Regions from separate parts of the Planococcus faecalis genome, predicted to be linked through region 1. Evidence: a T-box and tRNA genes for the amino acid it is inferred to sense, from the RefSeq annotation. Region 1 holds a T-box; the other holds one or more tRNA genes.
What was found. The T-box of region 1 lies ahead of alaS (alanine--tRNA ligase). A T-box ahead of a tRNA ligase gene usually reads a tRNA of that ligase, here a tRNA-Ala.

Region 1 (15,951 bases):
ATTTCAGCAGGAGATGTGATTCGTGTTTTAGAAGGTCCCATCCAACCTGTTGAAGGCATTGAAGACGAAAAGCAACCGCAGCGTGAGCTCTGGGTACGCATTCGTGATGCAGTAAAAAATGTTCTCGATACCACAACGATTGAAGATTTGGCAAACGCCGAAAACGGTGAAACTGAAAATTACATGTACTATATATAAAGGGGTCAACAAACTATGAATCGAATTTATTTAGATCATGCGGCGACTTCGCCCATGCATCCCGAAGTGGTGGCGACTTTTTCTGAAGCACTCGGAACGGTTTACGGCAATCCTTCAAGTATCCATGGTACCGGTAGAGCGGCACGTAAAAAACTGGATGATGCACGCAAATTGCTAGCTGACAGCATACATGCTCATGACCATGAAATTATTTTTACTAGCGGGGGTACTGAAGCGGACAATACGGCGATTTTTGGCACGGCTGCAAAAAAAGAAGGAAAGCATATCATCACTACAATGATTGAACACCATGCCATTTTGCATGCTTGTGAGGAATTAGAACGACAAGGCTACGACGTAACGTATTTGCCGGTGGGTGAAAATGGACGCGTGCGAGCAGAAGACGTGAAAAATGCGCTGCGTGACGATACAATTCTAGTATCGGTCATGATGGGCAATAATGAGGTTGGAACCATACAACCGATTGCCGAAATCGGTGAATTGTTAAAAGATACAGATGTGACATTCCACACCGACGCGGTTCAAGCATTTGGTATATTGCCAATCGATGTTAACGTCTTAAACGTTGATTTGTTATCGGTCTCTGCGCATAAACTAAACGGACCTAAAGGTGTTGGCTTTTTATACCAACGCAAAGGAACGGCAGTAACTCCATTGTTGTACGGAGGAGAACAAGAACGTAAGCGCCGGGCAGGAACGGAAAACGTACCGGCGATTTCCGCATTTGCTAAAGCGGTAGAAATTGCGTTAGCAACGATGGAAGAAAAAACAACGGCTTACGAGCAATACAAAACGATGTTTAAAGACGTTTTGGATAAACAAAACGTCAACTATAAAGAAAATGGCAGTCATTCTATGCCGCATATTTTAAATCTCAGTATTTCAGGTATAGAAATTGAGTCGTTTTTAATCAACTTGGATTTAGCGGGAATATCAGCTTCAAGCGGATCAGCGTGCACAGCAGGTTCAATTGATCCATCTCATGTGCTTGTTGCCATGTACGGCGATAAGGCTGTTGAAAGCCGAAATTCTATTCGATTTAGCTTCGGCTTAGGATTGACGTCTGAAACAATTAAGCAAGCTGCCGAAAAGACAGCTCAAATCAGCCAGCGTTTGGCATTAAAATGAAAAGGTGAATAAAATGACAAAATCATTACAAGATACACGTGTTGTCGTCGGCATGTCCGGAGGGGTTGACTCTTCGGTTGCTGCGTATTTATTGAAAGAACAAGGTTACGATGTTATCGGCATCTTTATGAAAAACTGGGATGACACCGATGAAAATGGCGTCTGCACTGCGACAGAAGATTACGAAGACGTCATTCGCGTCTGTAACCAAATTGGCATTCCATATTATGCGGTAAATTTCGAAAAGCAATACTGGGACAAAGTTTTCACGTATTTTTTGGAAGAATACAAAGCAGGACGTACGCCAAACCCAGATGTTATGTGCAATAAAGAAATTAAATTCAAAGCCTTTTTAGAGCATGCTTTAAGTCTGGGGGCCGATTATTTGGCAACTGGTCATTACGCACAAGTTAAACACGCAGAAAACGGCGAAACAAAAATGTTGCGTGGCAAAGACAACAACAAAGATCAAACTTACTTTTTAAATCAACTAGACCAACATCAATTGTCGAAAGTGATGTTCCCAATCGGCCATATGGAGAAAAAGAAAGTCCGTGAAATCGCGCTAGAAGCGGGACTTGCAACAGCGACGAAAAAGGATTCCACGGGTATTTGTTTTATTGGAGAACGGAATTTTAAAGAGTTCTTAGGTCAATACTTGCCAGCACAACCGGGTCAAATGGAAACGTTAGAAGGCGTTAAAATGGGTTCACATGACGGGTTGATGTATTATACAATTGGCCAACGCCAAGGACTTGGTATCGGCGGGGCAGGAGATCCGTGGTTTGTTATTGGAAAAGATTTAGAGCGCAACGTATTATACGTTGGACAAAACATTCATCACGATGCCCTTTTCTCAGATAGCTTAACTGCGGTAAACTTAAGCTTCACATCAAATACAGCACCAAGCGGGATATTAGAATGCACAGCAAAATTCCGTTACCGTCAGCAAGATGTCGGTGTAACTGTTGAATTCAAAGGCGAAAGAGCCATCGTGACATTTGCAGAGCCGGTCCGCGCGATTACGCCTGGTCAAGCTGTCGTGTTTTATGATGGTGAAGAATGCCTAGGCGGTGGAACGATCGATCGTGTCTTTAAAAATGGCGCACGTTTGGAATATGTCGGTTAATGGGAGAGACAACAATGAATTACAACGAAATCGGGATACAAGCATTACAAGAAGGCAATACAGAAAAAGCCGTTGAAGCTTTCACACAAGCAATCGATGAACAACCGGACAACCCGCTAGGCTATATCAATTTTGGGCATGTCTTAACGTCGATGGACGAAATTGACCGTGCGGAAAGATTTTTCCAAAAAGCCATTACGCTTGATGAGACATCAGCGACGGCTTTTTATGGTTTGGCTAACTTGTATTTTAATTCAGAGCGTTATTCAGAAGCATTAAAGCTATATGAAAAAGCATTGCAATACGAACTTGAAGGCGCAGATGCGCATTTTATGATCGGTAAATGCTTTGAAAAACTAGAGCAGCCGAAACTAGCGTTGCCGTATTTTCAACGCGCGGTAGAACTGGATGAACAGGATGTTCAAGCACGCTTGAGCTATGGCATCTGTTTGGCATCTATGGAATTATTTGAACTAGCAGAACCTCAATTTCTACAAGTAATCGACAGCGAACCAGATCATTCGGATGCTCATTATAATGTGGGTGTTCTTTACGCAGTCTCGACAAATCGTACAGAAGACGCTATGTATCATTTGAAACAGGCGTATACGCTAGATGAGCGCAATGAAATGGCACGATATGCTTACGATATGATTGCAACGACATTACAATAGCTACGTGAAGAGGAGACGACAGAAATGACCGGACAAATCGATTTATTTCAAGAAGAAAAACAGTTTGTATTAGGGCGTCCTGTCGTCTCGATTTTTCACAATCCTCAAAACTTATTCTCCATAGCCAAAGTGAAAATTCAAGAAACCAACACCCCGTACACTGAAAAAGAAATTATTGTATCTGGCTATTTTCCGATGTTAACGCTCGAAGAACAGTATCGTTTTACAGGCGTCGTGAAAAATCATCCGCGTTATGGTGTTCAATTCCAAGTAGAAACGTTTACGAAAGAAGTACCAGAAACCGAACAAGGAATTATTCATTACTTGTCCAGTGATATGTTTAATGGCATTGGCCGGAAAACAGCAGAAACAATCGTCAAAAAACTCGGCAAAGATGCGATTAAGAAAATTCTTGAAGACCCTGATGCATTAGATAAAGTGCCGCGGTTGTCAGATGATAAAAAAGACACCATTCGCGCGACTTTACAGATGAATCTCGGTCTGGAGCGTGTGATGATTCAGCTCAACGACTGGGGCTTTGGCCCTCAAGTGGGCATGCGTATTTATCAAGCTTACCGCGAAGAAACCATTGAAATTTTGACGAAAAATCCCTTCCAGCTGATTGAAGAAATCGAAGGAATCGGTTTTCAACGTGCCGACGAACTCGGAACCAAGCTTGGCATCACTGGCAGTCATCCGGACCGAATCAAAGCGGCAATTTTGCACATTCTGAACCAAGCTTCTCTGTCTGAAGGCCATGTCTATGTAGACGCTAAAACCTTGATTCCGCTAGTTAAGGAAATGCTCGAATCACGTCAGCAAGGAGAAATTGCGATTGAAGCGATTTCGAAAGCCGCTATCGAATTAAATGAAGAAAGTAAAGTCGCAGGCGAAGAAACGCGGCTTTATTTGCCATCGCTGTATTATTCAGAAGTTGGAATTGCGACGAAACTGGAAACTTTACTGGCCGAACAAGAAAATCGCACAAAGTTTCCAAGTTCAGAAGTTCGTAAAGCGCTTGGTGAAGCAGAGGAACGTCTTGGTGTGAATTATGCAGAAACGCAAGTTGACGCGATTGAAAACAGTATTAATTCATCGGTCATGATTTTAACGGGTGGACCGGGTACCGGTAAGACCACGGTTGTCCGCGGATTGGTGGAAATCTATGCAGAACTGCACGGGTTGTCACTCGATCCGAAAGAATACGCCAAGAAAAAAGAGCCGTTTCCCATTATCCTAGCAGCACCAACGGGACGTGCGGCCAAGCGCTTGAGTGAATCCACTGACCTACCGGCAATGACAATCCACCGTTTATTAGGCTTTAATGGCCAAGAAAAAGACGAAGAAACCGAAAAAGAAATCGAAGGCAAATTAATTATTATCGATGAAATGTCGATGGTTGATACGTGGCTTGCTCATCAACTGCTAAAAGCAGTACCAGAAGACGCACAGCTAATTTTCGTTGGAGACCAAGATCAATTGCCGCCGGTTGGTCCCGGACAAGTGCTAAGAGATTTACTCGAATCAAAACGGATTCCAACTGTTGAGCTAACCGATATTTACCGACAAGCGTCAGGTTCCTCCATCATTGAACTCGCCCATCAAATGAAAAATGGACAATTGCCTGAAGACATCACTGTAAAGACGGCCGATCGTTCATTTATCAAAGCGGGAGCCGACCAAATTCCTGCTGTTGTTGAAAAAGTTGTGAGGAGTGCCTTGTCGAAAGGTCATTCGATTAAAGACATCCAAGTGCTTGCTCCGATGTATAAAGGACCAGCTGGAATCGATGCTTTGAACCGTCTGATTCAAGAAATGGTCAACCCGAATCCGGATGGCAAACGAAAAGAATTAGCATTTGGTGACATTACGTACCGCATTGGCGATAAAGTGTTGCAGCTCGTCAATCAACCAGAAAGCAATGTCTTTAATGGTGACATGGGTGAAATTGTCGCTATTATGAAAGCCAAAGAAACCGTTGAAAAACAAGACATGTTAGTAGCATCTTTTGATGGCATTGAAGTAACTTATGAACGTAGCGATTTAAACCAACTCACGCTAGCGTACTGTTGTTCAATCCATAAGTCACAAGGATCTGAATTTCCAACCGTCATCATGCCAGTAGTTCGGGGCTACATGAAAATGTTGCGCCGCAATTTGCTTTACACGGGCATTACCCGGAGTAGGGATTTTCTTATTCTCTGTGGAGATCCAAGCGTCTTCCGTTACGGAGTTGAACGCACGGACGACGCACAGCGCATGACCACATTAAAAAGCCGTCTAGCGGTCACAACCGAACAACCAAAAACCGAACAACAAACAAAGCAACAAGTCGAGACAGAACAGAGCGGTCCCGTCAGTTTAACTGCCGAAAATGTCCACGCCATCCATCCAATGATTGGCATGGAAGGCATTACTCCACAAAAGTTTATGGAAGCTTGAGTAGATCTTTAAAATTTACACAACATGCAAAGGAAACCGTAATTTAGAATGCGGTTTCCTGTTTGTGTTGAAACTAAATTTCATATAAATACTTGTTATGTAAGTTACGAAGTAAACCAACGGAGACTCCCGCGGGATAGCGAAGTGCCGAAATCCACTCGGGCGTTAAGGCCGAGTTAGTTCGGCGCAAGCCCGCAGGAAAGCGGATTTGGTTTACGCAGTAACACTGCCCAATTAAAGTATCACTATTGACATCACGCAAAGCTTTTTCTATAATTCAAATTAGATTGATAGACAAACACATTGATGGAGACAGTATAAAATCGCATTCGAAAAGAAACGGGACCCTAGGCTGAAAGGCTCCGACGACAGTCGATTTTAGAAAGCTACTCCGGAGTGCAGCTAATTCCTGCCGTTGAACCGCGTTAAGGTGTTCGAGAGACACAGAGCATGCTGCTTTGTGTAACTAGGGTGGTACCGCGAAATAAAGCCTTCGTCCCTTTTTTTGGGATGAAGGCTTTTTATTATGTTAAGGAGGAAAAATAGATGAAAAATTTAAAAGCAGAAGACATTAGACAAATGTATATTGATTTCTTTAAAGAAAAGGGCCACGATCAGGAGCCAAGTGCACCGCTTGTTCCTTTTGAAGATCCTTCCTTGTTGTGGATTAACAGTGGCGTCGCTACCTTAAAGAAATACTTTGATGGCCGTGTCATTCCAAACAATCCTAGAATCGTAAATGCACAAAAATCAATTCGTACGAACGATATTGAAAACGTTGGTAAAACAGCGCGTCACCATACATTCTTTGAAATGCTTGGGAACTTTTCAATCGGCGAATACTTTAAAACTGAAGCGATTCACTGGGCTTGGGAATTTTTAACGGACGACAAATGGATCGGTTTTGACGCTGAAAAACTTTCTATAACAGTTCATCCAGAAGACGAAGAAGCATATGCAATTTGGTTAAATGAAGTGGGTGTACCTGCGGAGCGCATTATTCGTTTGGAAGGGAATTTCTGGGATATCGGTGAAGGCCCAAGTGGTCCGAACTCTGAAATTTTCTATGATCGCGGCGAAAGCTACGGCAACGATTTGACTGACCCTGAATTATATCCTGGTGGCGAAAATGATCGTTATTTGGAAATTTGGAACTTGGTGTTCTCACAATTCAACCACAACGCGGATCACACCTACACATTACTGCCTAAACAAAACATTGATACAGGAATGGGCTTAGAGCGCATGGCTTGTGTGGCTCAAGATGTAGCAACCAACTACGATACGGATTTATTCGTACCGATTATCCGAAAAACGGAAGAAATTTCGGGGAAAACATATGGCGAAGACGCGGATATGGATATGGCGTTTAAAGTGATTGCTGACCACATCCGTACGGTTGCATTTGCGATTGGTGACGGAGCCCTTCCATCTAACGAAGGCCGTGGATATGTATTACGTCGCTTATTACGTCGTGCCGTACGTTATGCGAAAAAATTAGGCGTTGAACAGCCATTCTTGTTTGAGCTAGTACCAGTGGTTGGAGACATTATGAAGAGCTTTTACCCAGAAGTTAACAACAAACAAGACTTTATCATTCGTGTGATGAAACTAGAAGAACAGCGTTTCCACGAAACACTTCATGACGGCTTAGCAATTTTGTCTTCGGTTGTGGAAAAACAAAAAGCGAACGGACAAACAGAAATTCCTGGTGAAGATGCATTCCGTCTTTATGACACATACGGGTTCCCGGTTGAATTGACTGAGGAATATGCGGAAGAAGAAGGCATGACCATCGACCATAATGGCTTTGAAGCAGCGATGCAAGCGCAGCGTGATCGTGCAAGAAACGCGCGTCAAAACGTTAATTCGATGCAAACTCAATCTGAAGTTTTGGGTAATATTAAAACAGCCAGTGAATTTATTGGCTATAGCCAGACTGTTTCAGATGCTAAAGTAGTAGTTATTATTAAGGATGGTGAACTTGCTGACCGTGCACATGAAGGCGAAGAAGTTCAAGTTATTCTAGATCAAACACCATTTTATGCAGAAAGTGGCGGACAAATAGCAGATCGCGGAACCTTGAGCAATGATTTGGTTCAAGCGACTGTATTAAACGTTAAAAAAGCACCAAATGGCCAAAATTTACATTCTGTTCGTATTAACACGGGAGAATTAACACTGGCGTCTGTAACAGCACAAGTAGACGCAGCAGATCGTCGTCATACGGTGAAAAACCATACAGCGACACACCTTTTGCACCAAGCGCTAAAAGATACGTTAGGAACGCATGTTAACCAAGCGGGATCTTATGTAGGTCCAGATCGTTTACGTTTTGATTTTTCTCATTTTGGCCAAGTCACGAAAGAAGAGTTAGAGACCATTGAGAAAATCGTTAACGAAAAAGTATGGGAAGGAATCGCAGTTCAAACTGGATACCATAACTTGCAAGAAGCAAAAGATATGGGTGCAATGGCATTGTTCGGTGAGAAATACGGGGATGTTGTACGCGTCGTTGAAATTGGCGACTATTCACTAGAGTTATGTGGTGGCGTTCACGTATTCAATACATCGGAAATTGGCTTGTTTAAAATTGTTTCTGAAGGCGGCATAGGTGCTGGGGTACGCAGAATCGAAGCGCTAACAGGTAAAGGTGCCTATGAAAACTTGAAAGACAGTGAGCACGTATTAGAACAGGCGGCAGGATTATTAAAATCTTCTCCGAAAGAGATGATTCAAAAAGCGCAATCGGTTCAAGCTGAAATAAAAGCCTTGCAACGTGAAAATGAATCCTTGCTTGCGAAAATCTCTAACGCGCAATCTGCGGGCATTTTAGATGCAGCTCAAAAAATTGGAGACATTACCGTACTGTCCGTTAAAGTCGAAGCAAAAGACAATAACCAATTGCGTCAAATGATGGATGACTTGAAAACGAAAATGGGTAAAGCAGTAATCGTTCTTGGTGCGACAGACGGAGATAAAGTGATGCTTGCAGCAGGCGTGACAAAAGACTTGGCAGGCGGAGATTATCATGCAGGACAAATCGTTAAACACGTAGCAGAACAATGTGGCGGCAAAGGTGGCGGCCGGCCAGATATGGCAATGGCAGGTGCAAAAGATGTCGACAAGTTAGAGTCGGCACTTGAATCCGTTTATAGCTTAGTGAAATAGGTTTAATAAATGACCGCTATCGGTTATAATAAGAAGCAGACAGCAGGAGCAATTATTCCTATTTAAAATCCGAAAGCGAGGTGCTTGTCGTGAGTTCATTTGATCGAACTATGAAATTCGATTCGTCTGATGAGTCGATGGAGCAAGAAGTGAAGCAAGTGATGCTACAGGTCCATGCTGCACTTGAAGAAAAAGGCTATAACCCGATCAATCAGATCGTCGGATATTTATTATCAGGTGATCCGGCTTATATTCCTCGCCATCAGGATGCGCGAAATATGATTCGCAAACTAGAACGGGATGAAATTCTAGAGGAACTTGTAAAGTTCTATATTAAGAAGAATAACGGAGAATAAGGATGCGCATAATTGGACTTGATGTTGGTTCGAAAACAATTGGAGTCGCGATTAGTGATCCGATGGGCTGGACAGCTCAGGGAATCGAAACCATCAAAATAAATGAAGCCATCGAGGAATTTGGCATGGTCCGTCTCGGTGAACTAATCAAACAATATGAAGTGACTGAAGCAGTTGTGGGGTACCCGAAAAACATGAACAATTCAATTGGGCCACGTGCTCAAGCATCCGAAAGATTTGCAGATTTGCTGAAAGAAGCGTATAGTATACCGGTGGTCCTATGGGATGAACGGCTTACAACGTCTGCAGCAGAGAAGATGTTAATCTCCGCGGATGTCAGTCGCAAAAATCGCAAAAAAGTGATCGACAAGATGGCAGCAGTCATGATTTTGCAGGGCTATCTTGATTTTAAAAAATAATGAGGTGACGCAAATGGAACACGGACAAGAACACATTACAGTCGTTGATGAAAACGGCAACGAGCAATTATTTGAAGTATTGTTTACATTTGAATCAGCAGATTTCGGAAAATCATATGTTTTGTATTTCCCAATTGGCGCTGAAGAAGATGAAGAAGGCGAAATTGAAATTCACGCATCTTCATTCACAGAAAACCCTGAATCAGATGAAACTGAAGGTGGCGGAGAGCTTCGCCCAGTTGAAACTGATGAAGAGTGGGACATGATTGAAGAAATGTTGAACACGTTCCTTGACGAAGAAGAAGAAAACGAAGAGCTTTAAAAAGATGAGGGCGGAATTGATTGCTGATTCCGCCTTTTTCTTTTGTGCACTTTTCTTGTATACTGGTAGAAGTGAGCTATAACTAGCTCAACTTTTGCAGTACAGAAAAGCTAGGGGGAAAACCCGTGGGGAAACCATCAAAAAAAGAAATTATGTTTGAACGTATGAAAGAAAAAAAGAAGGAAGTGAGAGTCGTCCGACGCATCGTATTAATAGTCGCACTGATCCTAGTAATTATCATTGGGATTGCAGGTTTTAAAACCTATAGCTATGTCACTGATGCCTTAGAGCCGGTAGATGCCGACTCAGAAAAAGTGATTACCGTTGAAGTCCCAATCGGTTCGAGTCTGGACAGCATTGCGGCACTGCTTGAAGAAAATAATGTGATTGAAGACGCGCGCATCTATAAATACTATGTCAAATTTAAAAATGAATCTGAGTTTCAAGCAGGAACCTATGATTTGATGCAGTCGATGACGCTGGATGAAATTACGGAAAGTTTGAAAACGGGTAAGGTTTATCATGAACCGTTGTTTACCATTAATGTTCCAGAAGGTTTAACGGTTGAAGAAATCGCTGAAAATGTTATCGCTAAAAAAACATCGTATACGGCAGAAGAATTTCTGAAACAAATTGATGACCCTGCATATATTGAAGAGTTGATGGTTAAATATCCAGATTTATTGACTGACGAAATACGAGGTGATAATATTCGTCACCCTCTTGAAGGATATCTATTCCCGGCAACTTATCCTATGTATGAAGAAGAGCCATCGTTAACGTTAATTATTGAGCAAATGCTCAATGCGACACAATCCAACGTTGTACCATACCAAGGTGTCTTAGAAGAACTCGAAAAGTCGCCTCATTGGTTATTGACTTTTGCTTCTCTTTTAGAAGAAGAAGCCACAGCACAATCTGATCGCCAAACGATTGCTAGTGTTTTTTACAATCGCTTAGAAGACGATATGCCATTGCAGACAGATCCAACTGTAATTTACGCAATGGGCAAACACAAAGAGCGTTTGTTTAACAAGGATTACGAATTTGAACACCCGTACAGCACATACCAAAACAAAGGGTTGCCACCGGGACCTATCGCAAATGCAGGAGGCTCTTCGATTCAAGCAGTACTAGACCCTGCAAAAACCGATTACCTCTATTTCTTAGCGGACAAGGAAGGCAAGAATCACTTTGCTAAAACTTACGAAGAGCATTTGAAGAATCGAGACGAGTATATTGGAGAGTAAACCACTTAGAAGGAAGCGTCCTCGCTTTCCTTCTCTTTTTATGGTAAGATTTGAAGTAATTTTTGCTGAGTCGAAAAGGAGCTTATTTGTATGGTGACCAATCAATTATCAACGACGCTTAAAGCGATTCAGACGTATGCTGCTCTGCATCACATTCCCATCATGGAGGATCAAGGTATCGGAGAGCTAGTTGAACTTTTAAAAATTCAACAGCCTAAACAGATTCTTGAAATTGGTGCAGCGATTGGTTTTTCAGCGATTAAAATGGCTGAGGCGTTACCTGCTTGCACAGTGGATACTGTAGAACGCGATGACTCACGGTATCAAAAGGCGTTGGAATTTATTGCTCAAACAGAGTTAGCGAGTCGCATCCGTATTTATCATGCAGATGCACTAGAACTGGAACTATCCCAACTGAAACCGCAGTATGATGCAATTTTTATAGATGCTGCCAAAGGTCAATACGAGCGCTTTTTCGACAAATACGAAACGTTATTGCCAACAGGTGGTATTATCTATTGCGATAACATGACCATGCATGGTCTTTCAGATATGCCATTGTCGGACGTACCGAGAAGGAAACGGACGATGATTCGCAATTTGGCGACTTTTAAAGAACATATGCTCAATCACCCGTGCTATGATACAGAATTATTATCCTCAGGTGATGGCATACTGATTTGCAGAAAGAAATAAATACACTAAAAAGAGATTTACAGGGAGCTAACTAATATGTCTACTAAACGGCCGGTCGTTATTGGAATCGCAGGGGGTTCGGGCTCGGGAAAAACGAGTGTAACGAATTCAATTTATGAAGTCTTTAAAGAAAACTCAGTCGTCGTCATCGAGCAGGACTATTATTACAAAGACCAAAGTCATTTGGCTTTTGATGAGCGCTTGGAAACAAATTACGACCATCCATTAGCATTTGATACGGATTTGTTAATTGATCATATCAACGAATTGCTTGAGCGTCGTGCAATCGAAAAACCGGTTTACAATTATGCTTTACATACACGTGCAGAAGAAACTGTAGTAATCGAGCCAAAAGATGTTATTATACTGGAAGGCATATTAGTACTTGAAGATCCGCGTTTGCGTGAACTAATGGATATTAAATTATTCGTCGATACAGATGGTGATTTGCGCATTATTCGTCGTCTATTGCGTGACATTAATGAACGCGGGCGGACAATCGATTCTGTTATTGAACAGTATTTAACGGTTGTTCGACCGATGCATAATCAATTTATTGAACCGACAAAACGGTATGCCGATGTAATTATTCCTGAAGGTGGCCAAAATGAAGTGGCAATCGATTTAATGGTTACAAAAATTAAAACTATTCTTGAATAGATAGTGAAACTATAATATGATGATACGAGACTGACGGATGTAGGCATCCAGGTCAGCAGTTGAAGGAGTGGGAACAATGGCTAACGAAAAACAATTTCCAATGACAGCTGCAGGAAAGCAGAAGTTGGAAGATGAACTGGATTTTTTAAAAACAATTAAACGTAAAGAAGTAGTCGAACGAATCAAAATCGCTCGTGATTTTGGTGATTTATCTGAGAACGCTGAGTATGACTCTGCGAAAGAAGATCAGGCTTTTGTAGAAGGTCGCATCTCAACACTTGAATCGATGATCCGTAACGCAGTTATCATAAATGAAAATGAATCAAACAAAGATGTCGTTCGCTTAGGGACGACTGTAACATTCATAGAAGTTCCAGATGGCGATAAAGAGTCTTATACAATTGTTGGATCAGCAGAAGCAGATCCTTTAGAAGGTCGCATTTCAAACGATTCTCCAATTGCGAAAAGCATGATTGGCCGCACGATTGGTGAAAATGTTAAAGTATTAACACCAGGCGGAGAAATGGAAATCAAGATTCTTTCAATCACGTGATCAAGCGGCCATTCTTTAAAAAGGATGGCCGTTTCTCATTAGTTGAACTGTAAATGAAACGTATTTAACGCTGAAACGTCAAATTTGTCATAGTGTATTAATGGTAAACTATTAAGAAAGGGGGACATTCCATGAATAACGAAGAAAAGCCGTATCCCTCTCGTTTGAAGAAAAAGAAAAACCGATCAAATTCGATTTTGAACATTTTGATTGGCTTGGTATTTGCATTGATTCTCATAATTGGAGTTTCCATGCTTTTTGGCGGAGGGAACGAACAAGCTCAAGATCCGGATCAAGTAGCGAGTTCGCCTGAAATCGACGAACAAACGAGTGGTACTGAAGACAGCGAAGGCACTGAAGAAACAGCTAAAGAAAAAGAAGCTGCTGAAAAAGAAGCTGCTGAAAAAGAAAAAGAGGCCGCTAAAAAAGCGGAAGAAGAAAAAGAAAAAGAAGAGTCTGCCATTAAAGGTGGAACAATTACACGGGAAGACTCGAGCGATCCGATTGTCGAAGAAACCGTGATTAACACCAGCTGGGAGCCGATTGGCACGAAGCAAAAAGGCGATCATGTTTCTGTCTATCAAAAAAATTCAGCTGACTGGAACGAAAAAGTTCAAGCCGTTTCTTATGCGACCGGCCTTGATCAAAATAATATGTATGTCATGATGATAAAAAATGGCGGTGGTCCGCAGAAATCGATAGCGACTGTTCAGTCGAAAGATGAATCTGAAAAATACCGCGTCCATATGGAATGGGTCGATGGCGAAGGCTGGAAACCAGTAAAAATGGACGTCTTAAAAACGCTTAATGGCGCCTATTAATAAAGGCGTCTTTTTCTTTTATCAAATGAAATTGTAATGAAATTAAGATGAAATGAGGAATGGCAATATGAGAATCGGTGTAATCGGTGCAATGGAAGAAGAAGTTCAATTATTAAGAAGTAGACTAGAAAATCCGCAAACGGAAGAAATTGCAAAATGCGAATTTACTTTAGGTACATACGAAGAACAGGAAATTATATTGTTAAAAAGCGGAATTGGTAAAGTAAATGCGGCCATGTCAACGACGATTTTACTTCAACAATATAAACCTGATATTGTTATCAATATTGGCTCAGCAGGCGGTTTTGATGAGGAACTAGAAGTCGGTGCAGTCGTGATTTCAGACGAAGTTCGTCACCATGATGTAGATGTAACTGTCTTTGGTTATGAAATGGGCCAAGTACCTCAATTGCCAGCAGCTTTTACTTCTAATAAAGAATTGATTGAGCTAGCCGTTAAAGCAGTTAAGGAAATGGGGCAGCACGATTATGCGGTTGGATTGATTGCTACAGGAGATTCATTTATGAACGATCCAGAGCGTGTCGCAAAAGTGCGGGAACATTTCCCGTCGATGAAAGCAGCTGAAATGGAAGCGGCGGCAGTTGCGCAAGTGTGCTATCAATTTGATGTGGCTTTTATCGTCATTCGTGCATTGTCAGATATTGCCGGAAAAGAATCATCGGTATCGTTTGAAGAATTCTTGCCTGTAGCGGCTAAGCATTCAACAGAAATTGTTTTCAGTGTCATCAGCCAGCTAGCCGCACGTATCTGATTTTGTGAAGACAAAATAAAAAAGCTGGGGACGTTTTCTTAACGTCACTCAGCTTTTTTTAAACTTTTTTCAAGGTAAAGGTACTGATCATTAACAAAGAACAAAGAACAAATAAAAACATATAGACGACCGGTGAAAATACCGACAACGCAAAATACGATAAAGTGATAACTGTACCTGCAGCTGTAATAGGCAACCCAGTAAAGTATCCAGTCGAGTCTGAAATGTTAAAACGCGCCAAGCGAAAAGCGCCACATGACAGATAAAGTACAGTAAAAACCATTCCAATAAAACCGAAGTCTGACAAGACAAGTTGATAAATTAAAATTGCGGGTGCAACACCAAAGGACAACAAATCGCTCATTGAATCGAGTTGTTTGCCTAAATCAGATTCTTGATTAAACTTTCTTGCCACCATACCGTCAAAGCGGTCTAAAAAAGCTGCAATAAATATAAATAGCACGCTATAGCTATAAGATCCATTTAAAGTGGCCATAAGAGAAGCCCCGCCAAACAACATATTACCAATCGTAATGGAGTTTGCGGCCTGTGACTTCAGCTTTTTTATGGTGTGATCCATTCTTTCGATTATTAACAATGGAAAACACTCCTTCTTTTTTTGTAAACTTGTTCAATCTATTATACTGCGAAAGGTAAAATAATGGTAGACTATTTTAGCAACGGAGGCATCTCGATGAAAAAATATTTGTACCAGCGTTCAATAGAACTAACGAACGGAGCTTTTACTTCTAATTTAATTCGCCAATTTGCCGGTTCTCAAAAAAGCCGCAGATTTATACCGAGCTATATAAAAACATATCAAATCGCAACGGATGAAATCGAAAAACCTTTAGAAAGCTTTCAGACACTTCATGATTTTTTTGTTCGTAAACTTACTGGCAGTAGTCGGCCAATTGCTGAAGTTTCTGTCGTGTCTCCAGTGGATGGGAAAATTGAAATCATTGGGGACCTACGAAAAGATAGTCGTTTTTTTGTGAAAGGACACGACTATTCATTAGCCGACTTGTTAGGGGATAGCGATTTAGCTGATTGCTACCAAAACGGGAAATACGCAGTGCTGTATTTATCGCCAGCTGACTATCACCGTATCCACAGTCCGGCTGATGGCACAGTGAAGAGACAATATGTGCTTGGCAAAAAATCATATCCGGTTAACGCAGCTGGATTGCAATACGGCAAAGCGCCGATCAGTGGCAACTACCGGATGATTACGGAGTTAGAAACTGAGTTTGGCAAGATGTTGGTCGTCAAAGTCGGTGCCATGTTTGTAAATTCTATTAAACTCACAGAGACCGGTAGTGACTGGGAAAAAGGCAGC
Region 2 (15,951 bases), 270 kb from region 1:
GCGTGGGGAGCAAACAGGATTAGATACCCTGGTAGTCCACGCCGTAAACGATGAGTGCTAAGTGTTAGGGGGTTTCCGCCCCTTAGTGCTGCAGCTAACGCATTAAGCACTCCGCCTGGGGAGTACGGCCGCAAGGCTGAAACTCAAAGGAATTGACGGGGGCCCGCACAAGCGGTGGAGCATGTGGTTTAATTCGAAGCAACGCGAAGAACCTTACCAGGTCTTGACATCCCACTGACCGGTGTAGAGATACACTTTTCCCTTCGGGGACAGTGGTGACAGGTGGTGCATGGTTGTCGTCAGCTCGTGTCGTGAGATGTTGGGTTAAGTCCCGCAACGAGCGCAACCCTTGATCTTAGTTGCCAGCATTCAGTTGGGCACTCTAAGGTGACTGCCGGTGACAAACCGGAGGAAGGTGGGGATGACGTCAAATCATCATGCCCCTTATGACCTGGGCTACACACGTGCTACAATGGACGGTACAAAGGGCTGCAACCCCGCGAGGGCAAGCCAATCCCAGAAAACCGTTCTCAGTTCGGATTGCAGGCTGCAACTCGCCTGCATGAAGCCGGAATCGCTAGTAATCGTGGATCAGCATGCCACGGTGAATACGTTCCCGGGCCTTGTACACACCGCCCGTCACACCACGAGAGTTTGTAACACCCGAAGTCGGTGAGGTAACCCTTGTGGAGCCAGCCGCCGAAGGTGGGACAGATGATTGGGGTGAAGTCGTAACAAGGTAGCCGTATCGGAAGGTGCGGCTGGATCACCTCCTTTCTAAGGATAAATTCGGAACCGAGCTTGTCTCGGGGTTGACGTTTTGCGTTCAGTTTTGAAGGTTCACCTTCAGGCGGCAACGCCTTTTTTTGTGACTTTCAACCTTGTTCTTTGAAAACTGGATAAAACGACATTGAAACAAAGCAAGTAATTCAAGTACGCGTGACGATTTCGTCACAACTTTTTAATTAACCAGTGGTTAAGTTAGAAAGGGCGCACGGTGGATGCCTTGGCACTAGGAGCCGAAGAAGGACGGCACTAACACCGATATGCTTCGGGGAGCTGTAAGTGAGCTGTGATCCGGAGATTTCCGAATGGGGGAACCCACTGCCTTTAATCGGGTAGTATCCATGTGTGAATCTATAGCACATGAGAAGGCAGACCCAGGGAACTGAAACATCTAAGTACCTGGAGGAAGAGAAAGCAAATGCGATTCCCTGAGTAGCGGCGAGCGAAACGGGATCAGCCCAAACCAAGAGGCTTGCCTCTTGGGGTTGTAGGACACTCTATACGGAGTTACAAAAGATAGGATTAGGCGAAGCGACCTGGAACGGTCCGCCGCAGCGGGTAACAGCCCCGTAGCCGAAAACCCTATCCCTCCAGAGTGGATCCTGAGTACGGCGGAACACGTGAAATTCCGTCGGAATCTGGGAGGACCATCTCCCAAGGCTAAATACTTCCTAGTGACCGATAGTGAACCAGTACCGTGAGGGAAAGGTGAAAAGCACCCCGGAAGGGGAGTGAAATAGATCCTGAAACCGTGTGCCTACAAGTAGTCAAAGCCCGTTAATGGGTGATGGCGTGCCTTTTGTAGAATGAACCGGCGAGTTACGATTGCATGCAAGGTTAAGCTGAGAAGGCGGAGCCGCAGCGAAAGCGAGTCTGAATAGGGCGACAGAGTATGCAGTTGTAGACCCGAAACCAGGTGATCTACCCATGTCCAGGGTGAAGGTAAGGTAACACTTACTGGAGGCCCGAACCCACGCACGTTGAAAAGTGCGGGGATGAGGTGTGGGTAGCGGAGAAATTCCAATCGAACCTGGAGATAGCTGGTTCTCTCCGAAATAGCTTTAGGGCTAGCCTCAAGATTGAGAATCCTGGAGGTAGAGCACTGTTTGGACTAGGGGCCCATCCCGGGTTACCGAATTCAGACAAACTCCGAATGCCAGTGATTTATGCTTGGGAGTCAGACTGCGAGTGATAAGATCCGTAGTCAAGAGGGAAACAGCCCAGACCACCAGCTAAGGTCCCCAAATATCCGTTAAGTGGAAAAGGATGTGGCGTTGCTTAGACAACCAGGATGTTGGCTTAGAAGCAGCCATCATTTAAAGAGTGCGTAATAGCTCACTGGTCGAGTGACACTGCGCCGAAAATGTACCGGGGCTAAACGGATTACCGAAGCTGTGGATGGATCTCGTTAGAGATCCGTGGTAGGAGAGCGTTCTAAGGGCGTTGAAGTCAGACCGGAAGGACTGGTGGAGCGCTTAGAAGTGAGAATGCCGGTATGAGTAACGAAAGACGGGTGAGAATCCCGTCCACCGAATGCCTAAGGTTTCCTGAGGAAGGCTCGTCCGCTCAGGGTTAGTCGGGACCTAAGTCGAGGCCGATAGGCGTAGACGATGGACAACAGGTTGATATTCCTGTACCACCTCCCCGCCGTTTGAGCAATGGGGGGACGCAGAAGGATAAGGAGAGCGTGCCGTTGGTTGTGCACGTCCAAGCAGTGAGGCGTGAAATGAGGCAAATCCCATTTCTAATACGTTGAGCTGTGACGGCAAGAGGGTTTACCCTTGAGTCCCTGATTTCACACTGCCAAGAAAAGCCTCTAGCGAGGCGGGAGGTGCCCGTACCGCAAACCGACACAGGTAGGCGAGAAGAGAATTCTAAGGTGAGCGAGTGAACTCTCGTTAAGGAACTCGGCAAAATGACCCCGTAACTTCGGGAGAAGGGGTGCTCTGGTAGGGTGAATAGCCCGAGAGAGCCGCAGTGAATAGGCCCAGGCGACTGTTTAGCAAAAACACAGGTCTCTGCAAAACCGTAAGGTGACGTATAGGGGCTGACGCCTGCCCGGTGCTGGAAGGTTAAGAGGAGTGCTTAGCGCAAGCGAAGGTGCGAATTGAAGCCCCAGTAAACGGCGGCCGTAACTATAACGGTCCTAAGGTAGCGAAATTCCTTGTCGGGTAAGTTCCGACCCGCACGAAAGGCGTAACGATCTGGGCACTGTCTCAACGAGAGACTCGGTGAAATTATAGTACCTGTGAAGATGCAGGTTACCCGCGACAGGACGGAAAGACCCCGTGGAGCTTTACTGTAGCCTGATATTGAATTTTGGTGCAACTTGTACAGGATAGGTAGGAGCCTGAGATTCCGGAGCGCTAGCTTCGGAGGAGGCGTCAGTGGGATACTACCCTGGTTGTATTGAAATTCTAACCCACAAGCCTGATCGGCTTGGGAGACAGTGTCAGGCGGGCAGTTTGACTGGGGCGGTCGCCTCCTAAAGAGTAACGGAGGCGCCCAAAGGTTCCCTCAGAATGGTTGGAAATCATTCGTAGAGTGTAAAGGCAGAAGGGAGCTTGACTGCGAGACGTACAGGTCGAGCAGGGTCGAAAGACGGGCTTAGTGATCCGGTGGTTCCGCATGGAAGGGCCATCGCTCAACGGATAAAAGCTACCCCGGGGATAACAGGCTTATCTCCCCCAAGAGTCCACATCGACGGGGAGGTTTGGCACCTCGATGTCGGCTCATCGCATCCTGGGGCTGTAGTCGGTCCCAAGGGTTGGGCTGTTCGCCCATTAAAGCGGTACGCGAGCTGGGTTCAGAACGTCGTGAGACAGTTCGGTCCCTATCCGTCGCGGGCGCAGGAAATTTGAGAGGAGCTGTCCTTAGTACGAGAGGACCGGGATGGACACACCGCTGGTGTACCAGTTGTTCTGCCAAGGGCATCGCTGGGTAGCTATGTGTGGCCGGGATAAGTGCTGAAAGCATCTAAGCACGAAGCCCCCCTCAAGATGAGATTTCCCATTGCGCAAGCAAGTAAGATCCCTCAAAGACGATGAGGTAGATAGGTTCGAGGTGGAAGCGTAGCGATACGTGCAGCTGACGAATACTAATCGATCGAGGACTTAACCAACACACTGTATGCGAAAAACTTGCCTGTTTCACCTGTCGTTTATCCAGTTTTGAAAGAATAAGCCCAAGTTTTTGTAAAAAAAGCTTGAAAAAAACAGTACTACTGGTATAATAAATCTTGTCTTTCAAAACCAAATAGTCCAGTGATGATGGCAAAGAGGCCACACCCGTTCCCATCCCGAACACGGCAGTTAAGCTCTTTTGCGCCGATGGTAGTTGGGGGTTTCCCCCTGTGAGAGTAGGACGTCGCTGGGCAATATATCGGAGGATTAGCTCAGCTGGGAGAGCATCTGCCTTACAAGCAGAGGGTCGGCGGTTCGATCCCGTCATCCTCCACCATTATTTCTTTTGCCGGAGTAGCTCAGTTGGTAGAGCAACTGACTTGTAATCAGTAGGTCGAGGGTTCGACTCCTTTCTCCGGCACCACTTTTTCGAGCCATTAGCTCAGCTGGTAGAGCATCTGACTTTTAATCAGAGGGTCGAAGGTTCGAATCCTTCATGGCTCACCATTTTAATTTTATATTGCCACGCGGGTGTGGCGGAACTGGCAGACGCACTAGACTTAGGATCTAGCGCCTTCGGGCGTGGGGGTTCGACTCCCTTCACCCGCACCATTTTTGCGGAAGTAGTTCAGTGGTAGAACGCCACCTTGCCAAGGTGGAGGTCGCGAGTTCGAACCTCGTCTTCCGCTCCATATTTATTTGCACGTGATACCGACCCTTAGCCGGGGTGGCGGAACTGGCAGACGCACAGGACTTAAAATCCTGCGGTAGGTGACTACCGTACCGGTTCGATTCCGGTCCTCGGCACCATCTTTTCACGAAATAGTGAATAGCATCATATGCGCCCGTAGCTCAATTGGATAGAGTACTTGACTACGAATCAAGCGGTTAGAGGTTCGAGTCCTCTCGGGCGCACCATATTTTTATACTCAGCAACTCAAGTTCGGGAAGTAGCTCAGCTTGGTAGAGCACTTGGTTTGGGACCAAGGGGTCGCAGGTTCGAATCCTGTCTTCCCGACCAAACAATGGGGCCTTAGCTCAGCTGGGAGAGCGCCTGCCTTGCACGCAGGAGGTCAGCGGTTCGATCCCGCTAGGCTCCACCAACTTTTTAAAGTAAAGATCCCGGCGGCGTAGCTCAGCTGGCTAGAGCGTACGGTTCATACCCGTGAGGTCGGGGGTTCGATCCCCTCTGCCGCCACTTTTTTAGGACCTTTAGCTCAGTTGGTTAGAGCAGACGGCTCATAACCGTCCGGTCGCAGGTTCGAGTCCTGCAAGGTCCACCATATGTATTTTATCTCGGAGGAATACCCAAGTTTGGCTGAAGGGATCGGTCTTGAAAACCGACAGGGGAGTCAAATCCCGCGGGGGTTCGAATCCCTCTTCCTCCTCCATATTTTTAAAATGTGTGGACGAATTTCTTTTGAATTATACTATTGTCGCGGGGTGGAGCAGTTCGGTAGCTCGTTGGGCTCATAACCCAAAGGTCGCAGGTTCAAATCCTGCCCCCGCAACCAAATGGTCCCGTGGTGTAGCGGTTAACATGCCTGCCTGTCACGCAGGAGATCGCCGGTTCGATCCCGGTCGGGACCGCCATTTCCAATAAATAAAGTGGGTCAGTAGCTCAGTCGGTAGAGCATTAGATTGAAGCTCTAAGTGTCGGCGGTTCGATTCCGTCCTGACCCACCATTTTATGCGGGTGTAGTTTAGTGGTAAAACCTCAGCCTTCCAAGCTGATGATGGGGGTTCGATTCCCCCCACCCGCTCCATAATATTACATATGGGCCTATAGCTCAGCTGGTTAGAGCGCACGCCTGATAAGCGTGAGGTCGATGGTTCGAGTCCATTTAGGCCCACCATTCCGAAGTAGCTCAGTGGTAGAGCACCGCACTGTTAATGCGATGGTCGTAGGTTCGAGTCCTACCTTCGGAGCCATACTGGGGAAGTACTCAAGTGGCTGAAGAGGCGCCCCTGCTAAGGGTGTAGGTCGGGCAACCGGCGCGAGGGTTCAAATCCCTCCTTCTCCGCCAGTATTTGGCCCCTTGGTCAAGCGGTTAAGACACCGCCCTTTCACGGCGGTAACACGGGTTCGAATCCCGTAGGGGTCATTATAAAAAAGTGTTATGCATTTAATTGCATAACACTTTTTTTCGTTTTACTAGAATTAAGACTGTGAAGAATCATGCCAAGCATTACAATGAAAATCCCGATTATTGCTAAGCTTGAAGGTAAGATAATTGACAAGAAAAGTGCTTCTCCTGCTAACGCAAATAAAACTTCCATTGATTGTGTCGCTTCTACTGCTCCTAGTTTCTGCATATCGCCTCTAACTAGATCAGTCGCTTTAAAGAAGAGTACTGTTGCCATTACACCTGAACTGATTGCTACAATTAAAGTTTGTAAGCTTTGTGAAGCGCTAGGTCCACCTACAGTAACAAGCCCATATAATGATAGGATAAACCAAAAAGGTAGACTAGCTAGTGTCATGCCCAAAACCCTCTGATACGCATCCAACCTACCTCCACATATATCCATCATTTTTCTATTTCCTAATGGGTATGCGAAAGCTGCGAGGATAACAGGGATAAAACCGAACCAAAGTGTTGAAGAAGAAACAACTGCTACATGTTCAAGTTGCATTAAACTGACTCCTGCTAATATGATAAAAGAAATCATCAAGCTTTTAACAGGAATCTTTCCTCTTAGTTGAGTAGTTTCTTTATTGCTATGTATGGTAATGAGAAATAAGGGAGCAAGTAATGTACCAGCGACTATGGTAATTTGCCATGTTCCTGCGATGAGCCAGCCAGGGGAATAGGCTGCAGCGAAACATAGTGGAGCATAGAATAAGCCAAATCCAACAAAACTCCATAGGGTCCAAGCTCTTTTGTTTTTATTCATTTCTTGTAACAGCGGTTTTAAGTTCTTTCTTAATACAACAATCAAAAGTAAAAAGGGAATCATGAAAAAGTATCGGAGAGACGCACTCCAGATCCAATTCCCGCCGTCAGCTTCCATCGTGGCGTTGAGTACGAAAGTAAATGCAAAGAAAAAAGCTGCAATAATGCCGATGATGATAGGTTTCACTATATATCCTCCTCATTCGAAAATTTAGAATTATTTATTTACTATAACTTATAATTAACTGTTCTTCAAAGTATTATTTTAGACAAACAAAAAAAGGATTTCTCTAGAAATCCTTTTTTGTTTGTCTATATTATAGAAGGTAATCAATCAGTAACCCAATTCCAAGTAAAAAAGCCACAAATGTATTTGTTTTTCCAGTATCTTTCATCGCCGGCATCACCTTTAGAGGTTCTGTAAAACGTTTAAAGATTTGAACGACTTTAATAGGTTTAATGACGCTTATGAAGACTAGTAAGGCCCACGGTGTCAATATTCCTACTAGGATAAGAATGACAATCCATACGTAGGCTAGAATGAAAAACCACATAAGAATATTGACAGCTGCCGGTCTTTTAACCAAAATAGCAAGTGTTTTGCGTCCACTTTCTTCGTCGCCCACAATATCGCGAATGTTATTGGCTAGCATAATAGCTGCTACTAATAATGTGCTCGGAATAGCAAGTAACGATGCTTCTAGGGTTACCATCCCCGTTTGAATATAGAAGGCAATGATTACAATCAAATAGCCCATGACTACGCCAGAGAAAAGTTCGCCAAAAGGTGTGTAGGCAATAGGATATGGCCCACCGGTATAAAAATAGCCAATCCCCATTGCAACGGCACCTACAACTAAAAGCCACCAACTAGTTAGTGAACAAATATAGAGACCAATAACTGCAGCAATCCCGTAGAACAATAAAGCTAGATTTAATACAGTTTTCGGTTTCACACCGTTCCGAACAATTGCACCCCCAATACCGACAGAGTTCTCATTGTCTAACCCTCTAGCAAAATCGTAATATTCATTGAACATATTAGTAGCTGCTTGAATCAACAAACTCGCAACGAGCATAGCTAGGAATAAAATCCAATCGATAAGGGAATACTGTAAAGCAATCATCGTTCCGAGGAATACGGGAGCGAAAGAAGCGGTTAAGGTATGCGGCCGAGTTAGTTGCCACCATACGCGCCATCCGCTGTCTGCTTGTAGTGAATGTGTCATATATCTCTCTCCTTTAATTCTTTCCACTCCTCATTGTACTTCAAAATAACAGTGAATACAGCAAATGATGTGCTGATTTTAGCAGAAAAGAGTATGATAGAAGGTAGAGATTAAAAAGTAGAACGTTTGTGGAATAAACTAGACTGTTGTCTTAAAACGGAGGTAATCAGGTGAATTCAGAATCGTCTTCATCGACTCAACAATCTGCGGATAGCCAATATGAAGGCTACCGCTTTTATACGGAAACAATTGAAGTAACACGCATGTCAGCATTGGCATTTTTTGAAGCCGGCGGAAGTGACCACTCAGGAAAACGACTGTACTGGCAAAATCGGGAAAAGACCTTTACGTTGGTCGGAATTGGTCATGCCCATGTATTGTCTACAAACAAGGCAAATGGAAGATTTGAAGAAATAAAAAAAGAGTGGCAGAACTTATGTCGCCAAATTGTCAATGAAGAGCATTCGGTTCAGCCGGTTCTATTTGGTGGATTTTCGTTTGATCCGTTAAACAATAAAGCGAGTGAATGGAAGAGATTTCCTCAGGCTTATTTCGCAGTGCCGACTTTTCAACTAGTGTTAAAAGGAGAACAGGCTTTTATTAGTATCCATTTAATCACTCAAAAGCAAGAGAGTTTTGCAGAATTTGAGGCGATGCGCAAAGAGCGGGATAAATTGATCCATGCAGCCCAAGTATCAGAAGTGGACAAATACGATAAACCGCAAACAACGGGTCGTATAGAACTGAAAAAACAAGCTTATTTGGATTCCATCAAACAAGTAACCGACATTATTAAAGCTAAAGAAGTTGAAAAAGTTGTTATTGCACGCACGATGAAACTGGAATTTGAAGATGTGTTTACACCGACTTCAGCATTGTATCAAGTATCTAATGAACAACCTGAAAGTTTTCTATTTGGTTTGGAGGCAGAAGACCAATTTTTCTTTGGTGCGACTCCTGAACGATTAGTAAAAGTGGAAAATCATAAAGCCCTTTCAACATGTTTAGCGGGTTCTACTCCGCGTGGAAAAACCATTGAGAAGGATACCGAACTTGGGGAAATTTTACTGAAAGATTCTAAAAATCGTGCTGAACATCAATATGTAGTAAACATGATTAGTGAAGTTTTTAGAGCGAATTGCAGTCGGACAATCGTACCCAAATTGCCGAAATTGATGAAAATTAGGGATATTCAGCATTTATATACACCGGTTGAAGGAGACTTGAATCCAGGTGCTACGCTATTTGATTTGGTGCAAGTTCTTCATCCTACGCCAGCACTCGGTGGAGAACCCAAATTATTAGCGTTGGAAATGATTCGGAACTACGAAGCAATGAATCGCGGTTATTATGCTGCGCCTGTTGGGTGGATTGATGCCAAAGGAGACGGCGAATTTGCGGTTGCTATTCGGTCGGCTTTACTAGATGGCAAAGAAGCTTATTTATATGCGGGAGGTGGAATTGTAGCAGATTCCACGCCAGAGTCAGAATATGACGAGACATGGGTTAAGTTTAGGCCGATGCTCCGGGCATTGGGAGGTCAATTGAGTGACGAGTCGTAAAGCGTTAACAGAATATGTATCTGCATTCACCCATTCACTAGTTGAACTAGGCGTGGCAGCTGCAGTCATTAGTCCAGGATCTCGTTCAACACCATTAGCTTATGCTTGTATGAAACAAGAAGGCTTGACGGTATACCGTCAAATCGATGAACGTTCCGCAGCTTATTTCGCGCTGGGCATGGCGAAGGCGTCTGGTAAACCGGTGATGCTGTTATGCACATCTGGAACTGCAGCCGCTAATTATTTTCCAGCAGTCGTCGAAGCTTACTACGCACGTGTACCGTTAATCGTCGTAACGGCTGACCGACCGCACGAGTTGCGAGAAGTCGGGGCACCGCAAGCAATCAATCAAATCAATTTGTTTGGATCACACGTTAAATGGTCAACTGATTTGCCGATGCCGGAAACGGAAAATCAATTGGCGTTCTTAACGCGTCATTTGCACCGTTCTGTTCAAAATGCCAACAGTGAACCAAGAGGACCCGTGCATATCAATGTACCGTTTCGTGAACCACTTGGTATTGATTTCGAACAAACTTATGAAAGTAGCGGAGACATTGCCCATTTTGGTGGAGAACTTTCCCTATCTGCCGAAAGTCGTGTGTTTTTGCAGAACGTGTTAAAAAAGGACCGGGGACTATTAATTGTTGGGGAAATGACCAAACCGATGCCACCTGAATTTTGGGAGTTTGTTCAAAAGCTCAACTGGCCAGTACTTGCCGATCCACTATCGAATTTACGAGGCAATTGTCCATCAACTACAAGACATCTGATTGTTGATTCATACGATGCGTTGTTAAAAAATAAAGAGTTTAAAGAACAAGTAACCCCACAAGTCGTGTTTCGGATTGGGCCACAACCGGTTTCAAAACCACTGAGTTTGTTTTTGGCAGCAGCTAGACCTGAAACTTATGTGGTGTTTGATGAAAGTCCGATGTTGCGAGATGCGCAATCGGTAGCAACGCATCACATTCAGGCTTCTATAAATGGTTTGTGGCAATTGTCTTTAGAAATGAAAAAAACGAATTCGTACCGTGAAAAATGGACCAAGGCATCCTCTTTATATTGGAAAGTTGTAGCTCTTCATAGTCAAGAAGAGTTGGATGAAGGCGTGTTAGCAAAAGTGTTTTTTGATACATTGGAAAACTGCGATTTGATCATTGGTAGCAGTATGCCAATTCGCGACGTGGATACCTTCTTCCAATCAACAGAGCGGGATGTCATGATGTATGCGAACCGAGGGACGAATGGCATTGATGGCGTAGTGTCAACGGCATTTGGCGTACAAGCGGCAAAACAGCGACCTGCGTATTTATATATTGGCGACTTATCCTTTTTGCATGACATGAACGGCTTGATTGCGTCTAAAATGCAGGAAACCGATTTGACGATTGTTGTGATGAATAACGATGGTGGCGGCATTTTCTCTTATTTGCCTCAGTCTCAAGAAGAACGTCATTTTGAAGAACTGTTCGGTACGCCGACTGGATTAACGTTTAGCGATGCAGCGAACATGTACGATGCGCAATATGTATCTGCTGAAACGATTGCCCAATTTGCTGCCGCTTTAGATGAGCCGAAAACAAAATCAGTGAAGATTATTGAAGTGTTCACCAATCGTGAAAATAATGTGATGACACATCGTAAATTATGGAGCCGCTTTGATGAGGAGCTGGCTAAGCAATGAAACTAACAGTTAATGGAACTCACTACCATATAGAAGTAAGGAATCGAGAAAAACAAGAAACCGTAGTATTTCTGCATGGCTTTACGGGCACTACAAAAAGCTGGCACTCAGTTGCAACAGGTTGGACGGACCACAAACTTGTTTTCATTGATTTGATTGGTCACGGAAAGACGGAGAGTCCAAAATCAGTCGAATTTTATACAATGGAACGGCAACTCGCCAATTTAGATGCTTTGTTTGACCAGTTAGAGCTTGATCACTTTTCCCTTATCGGCTATTCAATGGGCGGGCGTACAGCGCTTGCTTATGCTTGTGAATTTCCAGTGCGAGTTAGTGGATTGATTCTAGAAAGTGCTTCTCCTGGACTCCGAAGTGGAGAGGCCAGAAGAAAACGCCGAGCCAATGACGCACATCTTGCAGAGCGAATTGTTACGCAAGGTCTTGAGCGTTTTATCGATTCCTGGGAAAACATTGCATTGTTCGATAGTCAGAAATCTTTGCCAGAAAAGGTCAAGGACACAATTCGCCAAGAACGCTTGGAGCAAAATCCAGTAGGGCTTGCGAATAGTTTACTCGGTATGGGAACCGGTTCTCAAGCTACTTATTGGGCAGAGTTAATGTGTTTAAATATGCCGGTTTTATTGGTAACAGGGCAGTTGGACTTGAAGTTTGAGTTGATTGCTAAAGAGATGGCTAGTCTGATGCCAAAGGCCATTCATAAAACTATCGACGCAGGACATGCAATACATGTGGAAAAACCTGCTGAATTTGCTACAATAGTAAGAGAGTATTTAAGTTTGAACTATCAAGGAGGAAAATCATGACACGCGAGTGGATTACAGAACGTACATACGAAGACATTAAGTATGAAATTTTTAAAGGCATTGCCAAAATTACGATTAACCGCCCGGAAGTGCGCAACGCATTCCGTCCGAAAACAGTTCATGAATTGATTGATGCGTTTTCACGTGCGCGCGATAACGCAGATGTAGGCGTTATTGTTTTAACTGGCGAAGGTGAAAAAGCTTTCTGTTCAGGTGGCGACCAATCTGTACGCGGACACGGTGGTTACGTTGGGGAAGATGAAATTCCACGTTTGAACGTATTGGATCTACAACGTTTAATCCGTGTTATTCCAAAACCAGTTGTCGCAATGGTTGCAGGCTATGCAATTGGCGGCGGACACGTCTTGCACGTTGTGTGTGACTTGACGATTGCAGCAGACAACGCACGATTTGGCCAAACAGGACCGCGCGTTGGTTCGTTTGACGCTGGCTACGGCTCTGGTTACTTGGCACGTATTATTGGTCACAAGAAAGCACGTGAAATTTGGTACTTATGCCGCCAATACGACGCACAAGAAGCACTGGACATGGGCTTAGTGAACACAGTTGTACCTCTTGAACAGTTAGAAGACGAAACGGTTCAATGGTGTCAGGAAATGCTTGAAATGAGCCCAACTGCACTTCGTTTTGTAAAAGCGGCGATGAATGCTGATACAGACGGTCTTGCTGGATTGCAGCAAATGGCTGGAGACGCAACGCTCTTGTATTACACAACAGACGAAGCGAAAGAAGGACGCGATGCGTTTAAAGAAAAACGCAAACCGGACTTTGGTCAATTCCCACGTTTCCCATGATTATAGAATAATTGAAAGCTGTCCTCTTGAGGGACAGCTTTTTTTGAAGAAAGGATTTTCAACATGACCTATCCGAATTGGTTGAGTCAGCGAAGTTATTTGAGCGGGGACCGTATGGCCTTGTCGTTTGAGCAGCAACAGTGGACTTTTTCTGAAATCAATAAAATTGCACTCGATTATGCCAGTAAACTTAGCGCACTTGGCGTGAAAGAACATTCACGTGTTGCAGTATTAGCAAAATCTACTCCAGAATTTGTTTTTGTCTTGTATGGTTGTATGCATCTAGGCTGTGAAATGGTCATGCTCAATGAGCGTTTATCAAGCAATGAATTAACATACCAAATAAACGATGCGGAAGTCGCGTTTATTTTCGTAGCTGATGTGCTAAAAGAAAAAGTGGACGATTCACGCATGGTTTTATTTAGTGAAATCGAAAAAGCCAACGCCGATCAATTCGAACCGCAACAACAATGGGCAAAAGACCGGACTCTTTCGATTATGTATACGTCAGGTACTACCGGACATCCAAAAGGCGTTCGCCAAACAGCGGAAAATCATTTTTCAAGTGCTGTATCTTCTGCACTTAATATTGGCGTTGCACCGGAAGATGTTTGGTTATGTGCAGTGCCTTTGTTTCATATTAGTGGATTTTCGATCTTAATGAGATCGTTAATATACGGCATGGGGGTTCGGTTATATGAGAAGTTTGACGCAGATCGTAGCGCAGAAGAAATTTGCAACGGCAGCGTGACGCATATGTCGGTTGTGGGTGTGACGTTAGAACGCATATTAACGAGTGTCGAAAGAGGTTCCACGCAAGCTTCTGATCGTTTTAAAGCGGTTCTTGCTGGAGGTGGACCGATTCCTGTTGCCTATATGAAACGTGCTGAAAACTGTGGGATACCGGTGTTGCAAACATATGGCATGACAGAAACATCATCACAAACAACAACTTTACAAGTGGCGGATGCAGAGCGAAAAATTGGATCAGCGGGTAAGCCATTATTTTTATATGAAGTCAAGACGGAAAAATTGGGTGAGGTGGGAGAAATCCTGATTCGCGGTCCACAAGTGACACCTGGCTATATAGGGAAATTTGCGGAGCGGAATGTGCAACAAGATGGCTGGCTTCACACGGGAGACATGGGTTATTTAGATGATGAAGGATTTTTGTTTGTGGTGGATCGCCGTTCGGATTTAATCGTTTCTGGTGGAGAAAATGTATATCCGGCTGAAATTGAAAAAGTAATATTGGGTCATCCTGCCGTTCAAGAAGTCGGTGTTTGCGGGGCACCGAGTGAGAGGTGGGGAGAAGTTCCCGTGGCATTTGTGGTATTGCAACAAGACGTGACTGCAGAAGAATTGCTGGCTTATTGCCGCGAGCAGTTGGCGTCTTACAAAGTGCCAAAACAATTGACGGTTATTGAGTCGTTGCCGCGCAATGCTTCCAACAAGCTGCTGAGAAGAGAGCTGAGAGCATGGGTATAACCATTAAAGAGATTGGCTTTAAGACAGTACGAAGACCGCTCAAAACCCCTTTTAAATCTGTTTTACAGCAAGTAGATGAGCGAGAAGTAATTGTTGTAAGTGTACAAGACGAGTCAGGAGACATTGGCTACGGAGAATGTGTAGCATTTGAAACTCCTTGGTATACAGAAGAAACCATCACCAGCTGTCGTTTTGTACTTGAGCACGTGTTACTGCCACTACTCAGGGGTCAAAATTTTCAACATCCAAAAGAAGTTTGGGAACTGTTCAAAGCTGTGAAAGGCAATCGGATGGCAAAAGCAGCCATAGAAATGGCTGTGTGGGATTTGTTTGCAAAACAGCAACAGCAGCCGCTTTGGCAATTTGTTGGTGGCATTTTGAAAGCAGTTCCTGCTGGCATCGTTATAGCTGCAGATCCTTCTCAAATAGGAGACCGAGTAGCGCAAGCGAACAATGCGGGGTACAAGCGTATCAAAATCAAAATTCATCCAGATACAGATCCGTTTGTGTTGAAATCTGTTGTTACTAACTATCCCGAGCTATTATTTTTCGCGGATGCCAATGGTAGTTTCAACAAAGCCAATTTTGAACGGTTAAAAGAATTTGATGATGTTGGGTTCACGCTTATTGAACAGCCGTTTGGAGAGCGTGAGTGGGCGTTACATGCGCGAGCAAAAGCGCAACTCAACACTAAAATTTGTTTGGACGAGAGTATTTCTAGTGTAGATGATGTTCAGCAAATGATCGATATGAAAGCAGGAGACATTGTCGTGTTAAAAATGAGTCGTCTTGGAGGCTGGACAGAAACCTTGAAAGTGGTGGAATTGTGTCGTGAGCATTCTATAGGCATGTGGGTGGGTGGCATGATTGAATTTGGCGTATCAAAGGCTCATAATTTAGCGCTGGCGTCGTTACCAGGTATAGAATATCCAGGTGATTTTTCTGCTTCTACTCATTTTTGGGAAAAAGATATAATCGAGCCGGAAATTTTTGTCGACAATGGTGAGATACAGTTAAGTCAGCTTACAGGAATCGGTTATAAAGTAGATACTGCTCATTTAAGCCCTAGCGAGGAGGCAAAGGAATGTTTTTGACTGGCATCCGTTTGTTGAGAGACCAAGTAGAGGATTTTGAACAATACCCTTTTACAGTACCTGCGGTAAACAGTATGAAACAAGTCAAGCTGAGCAACCCCATTACCTTTTTTGTTGGAGAAAATGGGTCGGGCAAGTCAACATTACTCGAAGCCATCGCAGATAAATGCGAATTTAATACAGCAGGAGGTGGACGCAACAATAACTATGACGTACACGCTTCTGAATCGGTGTTGGGTGAGTACATTCGATTATCCTGGATGCCAAAAGTGACCAATGGATTTTTCATGCGCGCTGAATCATTTTATCATTTTGCGACACATCTAGAAGATGTGAATGAAGATGGATTTCAGTCATATGGAGGTCGTTCGTTGCACAAGCAATCTCACGGGGAATCGTTCTTGTCTTTATTTTTGAATCGTTTTAATGGGCGAGCACTGTATTTGC

Region 2: it encodes a tRNA-Ala, which carries the amino acid that the T-box ahead of alaS (alanine--tRNA ligase) is inferred to sense. The anticodon was not compared.

Annotation. Positions count from the first base shown of each region.
Region 1 covers NZ_CP019401.1:1,479,065-1,495,015, forward strand. Annotated here, with positions in the region: gene cymR (cysteine metabolism transcriptional regulator CymR) at 1-198, shown strand, start outside; gene AJGP001_RS07365 (cysteine desulfurase family protein) at 214-1,347, shown strand; gene mnmA (tRNA 2-thiouridine(34) synthase MnmA) at 1,361-2,476, shown strand; gene AJGP001_RS07375 (tetratricopeptide repeat protein) at 2,491-3,150, shown strand; gene recD2 (SF1B family DNA helicase RecD2) at 3,175-5,592, shown strand; T-box leader at 5,887-6,096, shown strand; gene alaS (alanine--tRNA ligase) at 6,139-8,763, shown strand; gene AJGP001_RS07390 (IreB family regulatory phosphoprotein) at 8,853-9,119, shown strand; gene ruvX (Holliday junction resolvase RuvX) at 9,122-9,538, shown strand; gene AJGP001_RS07400 (DUF1292 domain-containing protein) at 9,552-9,860, shown strand; gene mltG (endolytic transglycosylase MltG) at 9,986-11,110, shown strand; gene AJGP001_RS07410 (O-methyltransferase) at 11,201-11,806, shown strand; gene udk (uridine kinase) at 11,822-12,466, shown strand; gene greA (transcription elongation factor GreA) at 12,543-13,019, shown strand; gene AJGP001_RS07425 (DUF1510 family protein) at 13,151-13,840, shown strand; gene mtnN (5'-methylthioadenosine/S-adenosylhomocysteine nucleosidase) at 13,908-14,612, shown strand; gene pssA (CDP-diacylglycerol--serine O-phosphatidyltransferase) at 14,671-15,210, opposite strand; gene AJGP001_RS07440 (phosphatidylserine decarboxylase) at 15,307-15,951, shown strand, end outside.
Region 2 covers NZ_CP019401.1:1,209,725-1,225,675, forward strand. Annotated here, with positions in the region: rRNA gene AJGP001_RS05950 (16S ribosomal RNA) at 1-777, shown strand, start outside; rRNA gene AJGP001_RS05955 (23S ribosomal RNA) at 975-3,907, shown strand; rRNA gene rrf (5S ribosomal RNA) at 4,046-4,161, shown strand; tRNA gene AJGP001_RS05965 (tRNA-Val) at 4,170-4,245, shown strand; tRNA gene AJGP001_RS05970 (tRNA-Thr) at 4,257-4,332, shown strand; tRNA gene AJGP001_RS05975 (tRNA-Lys) at 4,340-4,415, shown strand; tRNA gene AJGP001_RS05980 (tRNA-Leu) at 4,436-4,520, shown strand; tRNA gene AJGP001_RS05985 (tRNA-Gly) at 4,526-4,600, shown strand; tRNA gene AJGP001_RS05990 (tRNA-Leu) at 4,630-4,718, shown strand; tRNA gene AJGP001_RS05995 (tRNA-Arg) at 4,750-4,826, shown strand; tRNA gene AJGP001_RS06000 (tRNA-Pro) at 4,853-4,929, shown strand; tRNA gene AJGP001_RS06005 (tRNA-Ala) at 4,936-5,011, shown strand; tRNA gene AJGP001_RS06010 (tRNA-Met) at 5,033-5,106, shown strand; tRNA gene AJGP001_RS06015 (tRNA-Ile) at 5,115-5,191, shown strand; tRNA gene AJGP001_RS06020 (tRNA-Ser) at 5,207-5,299, shown strand; tRNA gene AJGP001_RS06025 (tRNA-Met) at 5,346-5,422, shown strand; tRNA gene AJGP001_RS06030 (tRNA-Asp) at 5,426-5,501, shown strand; tRNA gene AJGP001_RS06035 (tRNA-Phe) at 5,519-5,594, shown strand; tRNA gene AJGP001_RS06040 (tRNA-Gly) at 5,601-5,674, shown strand; tRNA gene AJGP001_RS06045 (tRNA-Ile) at 5,688-5,764, shown strand; tRNA gene AJGP001_RS06050 (tRNA-Asn) at 5,766-5,840, shown strand; tRNA gene AJGP001_RS06055 (tRNA-Ser) at 5,845-5,935, shown strand; tRNA gene AJGP001_RS06060 (tRNA-Glu) at 5,942-6,013, shown strand; gene AJGP001_RS06065 (DMT family transporter) at 6,027-6,992, opposite strand; gene AJGP001_RS06070 (1,4-dihydroxy-2-naphthoate polyprenyltransferase) at 7,123-8,034, opposite strand; gene AJGP001_RS06075 (isochorismate synthase) at 8,205-9,596, shown strand; gene menD (2-succinyl-5-enolpyruvyl-6-hydroxy-3-cyclohexene-1-carboxylic-acid synthase) at 9,583-11,283, shown strand; gene menH (2-succinyl-6-hydroxy-2,4-cyclohexadiene-1-carboxylate synthase) at 11,280-12,107, shown strand; gene menB (1,4-dihydroxy-2-naphthoyl-CoA synthase) at 12,104-12,922, shown strand; gene AJGP001_RS06095 (o-succinylbenzoate--CoA ligase) at 12,986-14,410, shown strand; gene menC (o-succinylbenzoate synthase) at 14,401-15,504, shown strand; gene AJGP001_RS06105 (AAA family ATPase) at 15,495-15,951, shown strand, end outside.